2 regions of the Marinobacter sp. B-12 genome follow, and region 1 is predicted to be linked to the other one. Evidence: predicted binding sites of a transcription regulator. Region 1 holds the regulator's gene; the other holds the start of a gene.

Region 1 (5,752 bases):
CTTGCCATGCAATTGGTCCAGCAGAGCCTCGAATTCATCATCGGAGATGTCGTCTCCGCTGCCTCCGTCACCGCCGGAAGATTCATTGCTGTCGCCACTGGAAACCGGGGCGCTGTCTTTGTCCTCTTCCAGGGCATCCAGCAATCGCTCAAATTCGTCGTCGGTAATATCACCGCCATCGTCTCCATAACTGGCGTCGCCCACCTCGTTCTGTTCATCAGCAGCAGTGGCGTTAACTTCAGAGACGCTCCCTGCCGGTTGCGCCAACGCGTCCAGAGCGGCGATCAGTTCCTGGGGAGCAGGAGTCAGTTCTTCGTGATGGCGTACCTGTTCAAACATGGCATTGACGTGATCCAGGGCTTCCAGCACCACGTCCATCAATTCGGAATCCACCTTGCGCTTGTGGTTGCGCAGGATATCAAAGACATTTTCCGCGGAGTGGCAGCAATTCACCAGGGCATCGAGTTGCAGAAACCCAGCGCCGCCCTTTACGGTGTGGAAACCACGAAAGATGGCGTTGAGCAGATCGCTGTCGTCCGGGTTTTGTTCCAGGTCGACCAGTTGCTCCGACAGCTTTTCGAGTATCTCGCCTGCCTCAACAAGGAAGTCCTGCAGGATCTCTTCATCGGCATCAAGCGCCATGCGTTACCCTCTCTTACTCAGAAACCGAGACTGGACAGAAGATCATCAACATCGTCCTGTCCCGATACTACGTCTTCGCGTTCTTCGGCCTTGATCTGTGGACCAACACCCTGTTCCGCCGATATCTTTTCCCGTTCTTCCAGCTCGTGCACGGTGCCGGTCATCTGGTCCACATGGCTCGCCATCACTACCAGGCTCAACAGATGCTCTTCCACCTCTTTAACCAGAGTGGTGACCTTTTGGATCACCTGCCCAGTGAGGTCCTGGAAATCCTGGGCCAGGAGAATTTCCGACAGATTGTCGTACATCGCCCCGGCATCGGTATTCAGCGTCACGAAAAACGTGTCGATACGGGCATAGAGCTCACGAAATTCAGCCGGCGCCATCTCACGGCGGCGCAATTTCTGCCACTGGTCCCTCAGCTCCGCGGCCTCGTCGCGGAGGGCACTGGCCTTGGGCATAGCCTCCTCAACCAGGTCCATGGTCCGGTTGGCCGCCTTACCGGTCATCTGAACCACGTACTCCAGACGATCCGACGCATCGGTCATCTTCGAAAGGGCTTCGGACTGTTCAGCATTACGGGGGTCAATCTGGAAGTTGCGGATCGCCTCATGGAGGCTGCGAGTCAATCGCCCTACTTCCCGATACAGGCTCTGGTCCCTCACCTCGCTCAGCTCATTGATCAGGGTCATCGCGCGGCCGTATTCCCCAGCGTTGACCTGTTCGACCAACTCGGCCGCCTGGCTGCGGAGCTTCTCCGTAACCTCAGGGTCAAGCCCCTGTGGGTCTTTATTGCTATTGCTCATGGGAGCCGTCCGACTTCTGATTACTGGATGCGTTCGAAGATCTTCTCAATCTTCTCCTTGAGTACGGCTGCCGTGAAGGGCTTAACCACATAGCCGTTCACGCCGGCCTGCGCAGCGGCGACGATCTGGTCCCGCTTCGCCTCGGCGGTCACCATAAGCACAGGCAGGGTCTTCAGGTTATCGTCGGCACGGACTTCCTTCAGCAGATCGAGCCCGGACATCCCTGGCATATTCCAATCGGTTACCAGAAAATCGTACTTTCCGCTCTTGAGCATCGGCAGTGCGGTATTGCCATCGTCCGCTTCGTCAGTATTGGTAAAACCAAGATCACGAAGCAGGTTCTTAATGATCCGTCGCATTGTGGAGAAGTCATCCACAATCAGGATTTTCATATTCTTGTCCAATGGGACCTCCAGTTAAAAACGCCCGGAATTCGTTTTGGCTCCCGGCTCACAGTCTAGCAGGCCAGGTAGTTTAACCGCTTATTGTGTGGCCTTTGGGCCGGTTGTAAAGCGCCGGTTACCAAAAGGCTACAGTAAAGAATGCCTGGTAACGCCGTTCAACGGGGCGACGGCCTGTTCAGTGCCGCCAACCAGAGAGACGTCCCCGCAGACGGAGCGCGGCCTGGCTATGAATCTGGCTGACCCGACTTTCACTAACACCCAGCACGGCACCGATTTCCTTCAGATTCAGCTCTTCCTGGTAATAAAGGCTGAGCACCAGCTTTTCTCGCTCGGGCAGATCACTAATCGCAGTGGCCAGGTTCTTGCGGAAGTTGTCAGACGCCAGGCCGTCCAGTGGGTTATCGCTGCCCTCTGTTTCTTCTATCGGCAGCTCGCCGGATTCATTGAGCTCATCCAGACTAAAAAGTCGACCACTGTTGGCATCGCTCAGAGAGGAATAGTATTCGTCGAGGTCCAGCCCGAGCTCTTCGGCTACTTCCGAGTCTTGGGCCTCCCGGCCCAGGCGATCCTCGACAGCCTTGATGGCTTTGGCAATGCGGCGGGAATTCCTGTGGACGGATCGGGGGACCCAGTCACCCTTGCGAATTTCATCCACCATGGCTCCGCGGATCCGGATGCCGGCGTAAGTCTCAAATGTAGCCCCCTTGTCGGAACTGTATCGCTGTGCAGCTTCCAACAAGCCGATCATGCCTGCCTGCATAAGATCATCCAGTTGGACAGATGCCGGCAGCCGCGCCATGAGGTGAAGCGCTATTTTTTTGACCAGCGGGGCCTGCTCCTCAACGAGCTGGGAAGGTCCGCGTGTACCCGTCCGGTTGTAGATTCCAAGTTCTTTCGCCAATGTCATGTATCCGGCTATTCAGTGACAGGATCAAAATCAGACTTCGACGAGCCGCTCCACAAAGAACTCCAGATGCCCCCGGGGCGACGATGGCAGCGGCCAGCTATCCACTTTCTCCGCAAGGCTCTTGATCGCCAACGATGCTTTTGCCCGTGGGTAGGCGTCCAACACGGCACGCTGCCGCTGTACTGCCTTTTTTACGGCCTCATCATACGGGACGATACCCACATATTGTAGCGCCACATCAAGAAAGCGCTCGGTAACCCGGGTCAGTTTTTCAAACAGGTGGCGACCTTCCTGCTCATTCCTGACCTGGTTGGCCAGTATACGAAAGCGGTTGGTGCCGTAATCCCGGTTCATGAGCTTTATAAGAGCGTAGGCGTCGGTAATAGACGTAGGTTCATCACAGACGACCAGCAATAGTTCCTGTGAGGCTCGGAGGAAACTTACCACCGATTCGGAAATACCCGCAGCGGTATCAACAATCAGCACATCGATCTGGTCACCCAGTTCACTGAAAGCGTTGATCAGGCCAGCATGCTCCAGCGTGGAAAGCTGAGTCATACGCTGAGTCCCCGAGGAGGCAGGCACGATTTTAATGCCACCGGGTCCATTGACCAGCACATCCCGCAAGTCACAATCCCCGGCTATCACATCCTGTATGTTGCGGTTGGCGGTAATACCCAGAAGCACGTCGATGTTGGCAAGACCAAGATCAGCGTCTAGCAGTACCACCCGACGCCCCATTTGCGCGAGGGCGATGCCAAGGTTTACTGATACGTTGCTCTTGCCAACGCCCCCTTTCCCGCCGGAAACGGCAATAACCTGTACCGGATGTGGTTTGCTCATACTGACTCTGATCTCTTGCCGCGTTTAACCGCAGGCTGTGTTGTTATTAAACAGCGACTGCCTGTTGCTGCTGGAGTTTCTTCAGCCTCTCCACGGCTAAACGCACCAGCGGGATGGACTCAGCGTGGTGCAGGTCTTCCGGGATTTTCTGCCCGTCGGTGTAATACGCCACCGGCAATCCCGTTTCCATGACGAATCCCAGCGATTCACCCAGGGTCAATGCTTCATCGATTTTGGTCATCACACAACCCGTAAGATTTGCCATCTTATAGCAATGCCAGACGGATTTCATGATGCGCGGCTGACTGGTTGCCGAAACCACCAGGTGGGTTCGAATCCGATGATGACTGCGAGCCAACTCCATGAGTTGTTCCTCGTAGCCCTTGTCGGTGCTGGTCAGCCCAGCAGTGTCAATCAGCACCAAATGCCGGTCCGACAGCTCGTCCAGTATGTCATCCAGGGAATGGGTTTCGTCCACAACCCGAACCGGAACGTTCAGTATGCGCCCGAACACGAATAATTGCTCGTGTGCCGCAACCCGATAGCGATCGGTTGTGACCAGTGCCAGAGAGTCGGGACCGTGGCGCAGAACGTAGTGTGCTGCCAACTTGCCGATGGTCGTCGTCTTGCCGGACCCGGTTGGTCCCACCAGGGCATAGACACCACCTTCTTCCGACCACTCGGTGCGCGTCGTCTTTACACCGGCGGCCAGCATTTTCAGAGACTGTTTCCAACCGTCTTCAAGCCGGCCTGCCCGGTGACGCCGGGACAGAGAATTGGCAAGTTCCAGTCCGAGACCGAATTCCTGCAACTTTTCAGACAACCTCTGCTGTACTGCGTTCACCGCTGTTTGTTCGGGTTCACCGCCGTTGCGGGCACTGACCAGGTCACGAAGAGAACTGATTTCCGCGCGCATTTGCGCAAGCTCGCCGGAATAGGCAGCACGTGCGGTCGACGGCTCTTCAACCACAGTATCGTCGTTGGCGAGTGTTTCCTCAGAAAGACCAGCGTCGCCAAACTCACCACCCACACTCGCGCTACCAAACGCCGCACGCTTTTCACGCACTTCACGAATGCGATCGCGGGAGCGGCCGAGTTCGTCCTCCAGGCGGCGATGCTGTTCCGCCTGCAACTCGGCTAGCCGTGAGCCATTCGTGGCTTCCCGTGCGGCATCTCCGAGACGCTGACGCGCCATGTTTTCGTCGTAATCGAGCGCTGTCACAATTTCGACGCCGCCATCAACACGACGATTGGAAAGGATCACGGCATCGGGCCCCATCTGATCCCGCACCTGACGCAGTGCCTCTGCCATGCTTTGGGCAAAAAACCGCTTTACTTTCATAATGATGCCTCCTTCGGGTCAACGCTTCCCAGCGCCTTCCGCCTTTCCAGCCGCGGCCTTTACTGACCGACGGATGCGACAATAGTGATCTGTTTGTTATCCGGAATTTCCTGATACGACAGTACATGCAGGCGCTCGACTCCGTAGCTGGCAAACTTCGCCAGTACCGGGCGCAAGGGCCCGGAAACCAGGAGGATCGCCGGCTTGCCCAGCATCTCCTGGCGCTGGACGCTGTCCTGGAGCGAACGCTGGAGCTTCTCAACCATATTTGGCTCCAGCACCAGCCCGATGTCTTCCTGACCGCCGGATTGTTGACTCTGCTGCATAGACTTTAGCAATAACTGTTCCAAGTCCGGATCCAGAGTAATCACCGGGATCTCCGCGTCGTTGCCACAGATACTCTGGACAATCATCCGGCGCAGTGACTGGCGAGCAACCGTGGTCAGCAGTTTCGGGTCCTGGCTCTTCGGATGGACGTTCACAATGGCCTCCGCAATAGAGCGCATGTCACGGATCGGCACTTCCTCTTTCAGCAGGTTCTGTAGCACCTTCAGCAGCAGGCTGATGGAAATGGTGGTGGGTACCAGTTCTTCCGCCAGCTTTGGTGACACTTTTTCGAGCTGGTCCTGCCATTTCTGGGCTTCCTCATGGCCAAGCAGTTCGTGGGCGTGTCTCTGAAGGATCTGGTTGAGATGTGTCGCCACCACGGTACTGGCGTCCACGACGGTATAACCAAGGGTCTGTGCCTGGTCTTTCTTGTCAGGCTCGATCCAGCTGGCGTCCAGGCCAAAGGCCGGATCTTTGCCCT
Region 2 (5,752 bases), on a different contig from region 1:
CAATAAAAACGATGAACGGCGCTGTACACATGGCAAGCGCCTGGGCGGCGACCAGTATCCATACATTGATCGGCATTGGGTGGGCCTATTTTTTGCGGTAGATGATCCCCGGGTGGCACTGCACCATTTCGTAAAGGTGAGGCAACCCGTTCAGCGATTCCGATGCTCCCAGTATCAGGTAGCCACCGGGATTGAGAGTGGCGTGGATACGGGTCAGGATGTCCTTCTTAAGCTCTGCCGAGAAGTATATCAATACGTTCCGGCACATAACGATATCAAACTTCCCGAGCATGTAGCGTTCGAGCAGGTTCAGTTCCCTGAACTCAACCATGTTCTTGATCTGCGGTCGGATTTGCCAGCTACCGTTCATGGCGGGAGTGAAAAACTGCTTTTGACGCTCGGGCGACAGTCCCCGGCCAATGGCAATCATCTCGTACTCGCCACGGCGTGCAACCTCAAGAACGCTTTTGGAGATGTCGGTGGCGGTGATCTTCACATCCCGCAGCCTACCCGGCCGCTGGCGACGAAACTCTTCAATAATCATCGCTACCGAATAGGGCTCCTGGCCTGTCGAACAGGCGGCCGACCAGATACGAAGTGACTGCGCTGATTTTCTGTCGCCGAACTCCGGCAGCAGCTTTTCCTGCAGGATGCGGAACGGGTGATTGTCCCGAAACCAGAGGGTTTCATTCGTCGTCATCGCGTCGATCACGACTTCCTTCAAACTGCTGCGGCCGGTCCGCTTCACGCGCTCAAGCAGATCACCCAGGGTACTCAACTTGTTCTCTTCCATGATCCGCCGTAACCGGCTTTTCACCAGGTACTGCTTGTTGTCCCCGAGCAAAATTCCACACGCGTCCTGCAGGAATGTCTTAAAGGCCTCGTATTCCTGTGGGGTTATCTCAGCTTTCATTGGATCTCAGTATCGAGTGGGTCGGAAGTGACACCGGCGTCACTGCTCGCGATCGACAATTTCCATGACTCTTTCAGCCAACTCGTCGGGGCTGAATTTTGCCATGAAATCGTCAGCGCCTACCTTCTGCACCATTGCCTTGTTGAACACGCCACTCAGGGACGTGTGCAGCATGATGAATACGTCCTTGATTGCAGGCTCATTTTTGCACTTGGTGACCAAAGTGTACCCGTCCATTTCCGGCATTTCGACATCGGATATGATCAGACACAGGTGGTCGGCGGCCTGGGAGCCATTGGCCGTCAACTCTTTCAAGTAGTCATAGGCCTGCTTGCCGTCATTTTTGGTCACCACCTCCATGCCGATGGCGGTGAGGCATCGCTCTATCTGGCGTCGAGCAACGGCAGAGTCGTCCACAACGAGCACCGGCAGATGGCCGGGCGCCCGCTCTGAACTGCGACTGCGAACGTCTTCGGTGACGTCCTCCTCAAACGGCGAAACTTCGGAGAGTATCTTTTCGACATCGATGATTTCAACGAGCTTATCGTCAATATGCGTTACCGCTGTCAGGTACACATCCTTACCCGCCCCCTTTGGCGGCGGCAGGATATTCTCCCAGTTCATATTGACGATGCGGTCTACACCGGCCACCAGGAAACCCTGGGTTTTGCGATTGTACTCGGTAATGATCACGAAGCTGGTGGCTATTTCTTCCTTGGGAATACCGGGGAGCCGGATCGACATCCCAAGGTCAATGATGGGAATGGTTTCGCCACGAATATGGGCGACGCCCCGAACCATGGGGCGACTATTCGGCAATGATGACAGCTTCGGGCACTGGAGCACTTCCTTGACCTTGAAGACGTTAATGCCGTATGTCTGCCGGCCGCGCAAACGAAATAACAGAAGCTCCAGGCGATTCTGCCCCACCAGCTGGGTGCGCTGATTTACACTGTCCAATACCCCTGCCATCGTTTCATCTCCCGCTTGTTCCAACATACTGACGGCACGCATCTTGCTGCGTTTTCAATGAAAGCCACTCGGCACCTGGAAACTGCCGGATAATTGACTTTCTGGGTAGGCTTAACGGCCGAATCCGGAAATCATTAGGACATTCCCGAACACGGGACTCTGCCCGGTTAATGACAGCATAGGACAAACTGCCTCGTATGCGCATCACCAATTTCATCATCGCACTGCTAATCACTGCAATGGCCGGCCCTGCACTTGCTTCCATGACGACGGCCGAACAAATTCACAGTGGCGCGGAACAGTTTCTGGCGGCATTTTCGGACGCTCAGGGAAACGAAGGCTTTACGGTCTCCTATGATACTGGCCAACTCGACCCCCGCCTTTCGCTCGCTACCTGTGAGACTCCGCTGAGCGTGTCCTTCAGCGGCGATCCCTGGAAGAGCACCCAGCCTTCACTGTTGGTATCCTGCAAGGGTGACCGTCCCTGGCGCATGTTTCTGCCAGTGTCGATCACTATAACCGGTGAAGCCATGGTCGCCGCCCGCCCGCTGGGCCGGGGCGAAAGGCTTACAAAAGCGGCCATACAGTCAGATTCCGTCGTCGTGAATTCGATTCGACGGGGGGCCATTACCAACATCGAACAACTTGTTGGCATGGAAATGCGCCGAGGCATTAACGCTGGAACGGTGTTTACGCCAGATTTGGTGCTCACTCCCGCAGCGATCGAACGGGGAGACCATGTTATCATTAGCGCCCGTAGCGGGAATTTTTCGGTAAACTCGCGGGGTAAGGCGCTGGCCAGTGGCGGCATTGGTGACCAGGTTTTGGTTGAAAACCTCTCGTCCTCCCGCACCGTGCGTGCCCGTGTGACCGCTCCCGGCCACGTTGAAATTCCCATGTAGCCCCGTTCCCGGCATGGATTCACCGGGAACGGCAAACCATTGCCGGCTTTTCGGAAAGATGACAAGAGAGTCATTCAATTCTTGCAAAAATTGCTAAAGAAACGTCAAGCCATGCCGATATACAGGTATGAAATTTGTGGAGCCGCCCAACGCGGCCGATCACCTAAGCAGGTAACGTTATGTCAGTTGACTTTAATGGAATAGGCCCAGGCCAGGTCAACACCCAGAAAACCACGGCCGATAAATCTTCAGGTGCCCAGAGCACTCAGCCCTCAACGACTGAGCAGGCCAAGTCCCAGGCGCAAAGTGCCCGCGGTGAAAACGTCAACTTGAGCAGCCAGGCAAAAAACCTGAAACAGCTCGAACAGAAACTCGGTAATTATCCGGAAATGGACGATGCCCGTATTGAGCAGATTCGCTCTGCCCTGGAAAGCGGCTCCTACAAGATTGATGCAGAGAAATTGGCCCAGAAAATGCTTGAGATGGATGAAAGCATATTCGGGTGAATAAATCATGGCCGCAATTGATGAATTGAAAGACCTCCTGTCCCAGGACATCCGTCAACTCGAATCCCTGGCGGACGTCCTGCAGCAGGAAAAAGCCTGCCTTTCCACATCTGATATCCGTAAACTCGAAACCCTGACTGGCGAGAAAAACACTCTGCTGGGCCAGATTCGTGATCGGGCCAAACTCAAAATCCGCCTACTGGTGTCGATGGGCTTTCGACCTGAAAACGGAGCCCCCTCACGGTTTATTCTTAGCGCCGGCCTGTCAGATGTTTACGACTTGTGGCAGGACGCCGATGAACGTCTTAAGACCTGTCACCAGCTGAATAGCAATAACGGGCGGGTTGTCAGTCACCTGCAGAAGCGCCTTTCACGTCTGACTGATATATTCCGCGGCGTTGCCGGGCACCAGACCCTCTACGGCGCTCAGGGCGAGCAAAAGGCCGTATCACACCGCACCGTTCTGGCGAGCGCCTGACCCGGGGCTCCGTAGAAATCGGAGCCCAACGCATCCCATCAGCGCGTATAGATCGTCATCTGGGAATCCGGATGGAAGCGGATATTGTCGAGGGCGATGTTCCCCATGGAAGGCCCCTGGCTGCCGCTGACTCGTATATTGTCCATACGAATCTGCTCGATCCTTTCCGGGAAAGCCAGGGTGAGTCCGCCATCGTCACGGACCGCGTAACGAGGAACATCATCCCGATAATGCACACCGGATATCGTCAAATTGGAATCCAGGAAGTTCAGCACCGGCACGAAAATGTTCGCTGTCAGCTTGAGGCCTTCGATGACATCCGGATCAACCTCTCCTGCCCCGTCATGACTTCCAGCCATGGCGGACACATTGGCGATACGATCCAGCAACGATTGATCACCTTGCCCGGCCACACCGGCCAGCTCGTCGTCATTAAGCGGCGACAAACCGGAACGCTCGTATAGTTGGCCGGCGTCGGTGACGTCACGTGAATCATTCGTGGTGCTGCCGGCGGCAAAACTGACCAGTGGCTGAAATGGCAACACCGCCATGGTGACCAGGGCTGCCGCGTTGCGGTAACGGGATTGGTGCCTGAGTACACGATGGAGCTCACGCTCGGTAATCCAGCCGGATTGTATAAACACCTCACCGAGCCGTTGACCGGTCTCATGCTGTAGGTGCAAGCCCTCTTCCAACTGAATTTCGGAAAGGTATCCCCGGTTTATCAGCAACCGACCGAGACGGGATTTTTCTTCGAAGCCCTGACGGATTTTCAAGGTATGCCTCCAATAGCTTTACAGTGATTGCCGTACAACCTGGCTCGGTCAGAGAGCATCAATGACACTGATGCGACAGAAGATTAGCTGATAGTCATGAACTCCGCAGGGAATATGCCCGACTTGACAAGTATTATCTGCTAACATCCTGCAACAGACTGGATTCATGGGGACAGTATCGCAGCAAATATTCCCATAGCTAACGACTATTCCCTGATACTAACAACGTGAGCCATTATAGAATGACAAATTCCGTAAAACCGTTTCGATATGTGATGAAAATCGCTCTATCTGTAACCTTCATGCTGGGTGTTGCGAATTGCCTGGCGGCTGATGGACAACAAAACGAGCTGCCACAGGTGATTATTGAAACCAGTGAAGGTGCCATTGAGGTGACCCTGCGCCCGGACATCGCTCCCGAAACCGTTGAGAATTTCATCACCTACGCTAAAAATGGATTCTACGAGGGAACGCTGTTCCATCGGGTCATTCCGGGTTTCATGATCCAGGGCGGCGGTTTCGACCAGGATCTCAAACAGAAGCAGACTCGTAGCCCTATCCGGAACGAAGCCAAGCCAACCGCCAAGAACCTTCGCGGTACGATCGCCATGGCACGCACAAGCTCACCGGACTCCGCCACCTCCCAGTTTTTCATCAACCTGACCGACAACGGCTTCCTGAACGCAGGTGTCCGCGGCCCGGGCTACGCGGTATTTGGCAAGGTGACAGGCGGAATGGGGGTTGTGGATGCCATCGCCGGCAAGAAAACGGTCAGATCCCGAGGCATGGCAGATGTGCCGCAGGACCCCATCATTATCCGTAGCGTTTCGGTGCGGAAAACCGATACGGCTGCAGAGTAGACCGTTAAGCCTACTGACCGGATACAATGATCGTGACTGACCCCAGGCTACCGTCCATTGCAACCGCCGACATTGATTGGAGTAATGGCGCACCCCGCTGTCGCCGCTTTGGCGATGTTTACTTCTGCAGCGAGAATGGCCTTGAAGAAACACGACATGTGTTTATCGACCAGAACCGGCTTCGTGAACGTTTCTCCTTATTGACCGCAGCCTCCCCCTTCGTCATAGCAGAAACAGGGTTTGGCACTGGCCTGAATTTCCTCGCAGCCTGGCAAGTCTGGGATGAAACAGCCACACCACGCAACGGTTGCCTGCATTTCGTCTCCGCCGAACGTCACCCGATGA

The links. Region 1 encodes FliA, which starts transcription of late flagellar genes. Its sites were predicted from a motif close to CTAAAGTTTNNNNNNNNNNNGCCGNTAA; they were not measured.
Region 2: a site for FliA is predicted at 2,881-2,908, ahead of flgM (flagellar biosynthesis anti-sigma factor FlgM). Genes of this name have one in related genera too.

Annotation. Positions count from the first base shown of each region.
Region 1 is NZ_JBSXOB010000057.1:276,307-282,058, reverse strand. It holds gene AC13D2_RS12890 (chemotaxis protein CheA) at 1-642, opposite strand, end outside; gene AC13D2_RS12885 (protein phosphatase CheZ) at 660-1,448, opposite strand; gene cheY (chemotaxis response regulator CheY) at 1,469-1,852, opposite strand; gene AC13D2_RS12875 (RNA polymerase sigma factor FliA) at 2,028-2,759, opposite strand; gene AC13D2_RS12870 (MinD/ParA family protein) at 2,790-3,602, opposite strand; gene flhF (flagellar biosynthesis GTPase FlhF) at 3,649-4,944, opposite strand; gene flhA (flagellar biosynthesis protein FlhA) at 5,004-5,752, opposite strand, start outside.
Region 2 is NZ_JBSXOB010000052.1:68,317-74,068, forward strand. It holds gene AC13D2_RS09720 (MFS transporter) at 1-76, opposite strand, end outside; gene AC13D2_RS09725 (CheR family methyltransferase) at 86-913, opposite strand; gene AC13D2_RS09730 (chemotaxis protein CheV) at 953-1,885, opposite strand; gene flgA (flagellar basal body P-ring formation chaperone FlgA) at 2,083-2,787, shown strand; gene flgM (flagellar biosynthesis anti-sigma factor FlgM) at 2,967-3,293, shown strand; gene AC13D2_RS09745 (flagella synthesis protein FlgN) at 3,301-3,771, shown strand; gene AC13D2_RS09750 (cyclic di-GMP-binding domain-containing protein, MshE-related) at 3,810-4,547, opposite strand; gene AC13D2_RS09755 (peptidylprolyl isomerase) at 4,790-5,407, shown strand; gene mnmC (bifunctional tRNA (5-methylaminomethyl-2-thiouridine)(34)-methyltransferase MnmC2/FAD-dependent 5-carboxymethylaminomethyl-2-thiouridine(34) oxidoreductase MnmC1) at 5,434-5,752, shown strand, end outside.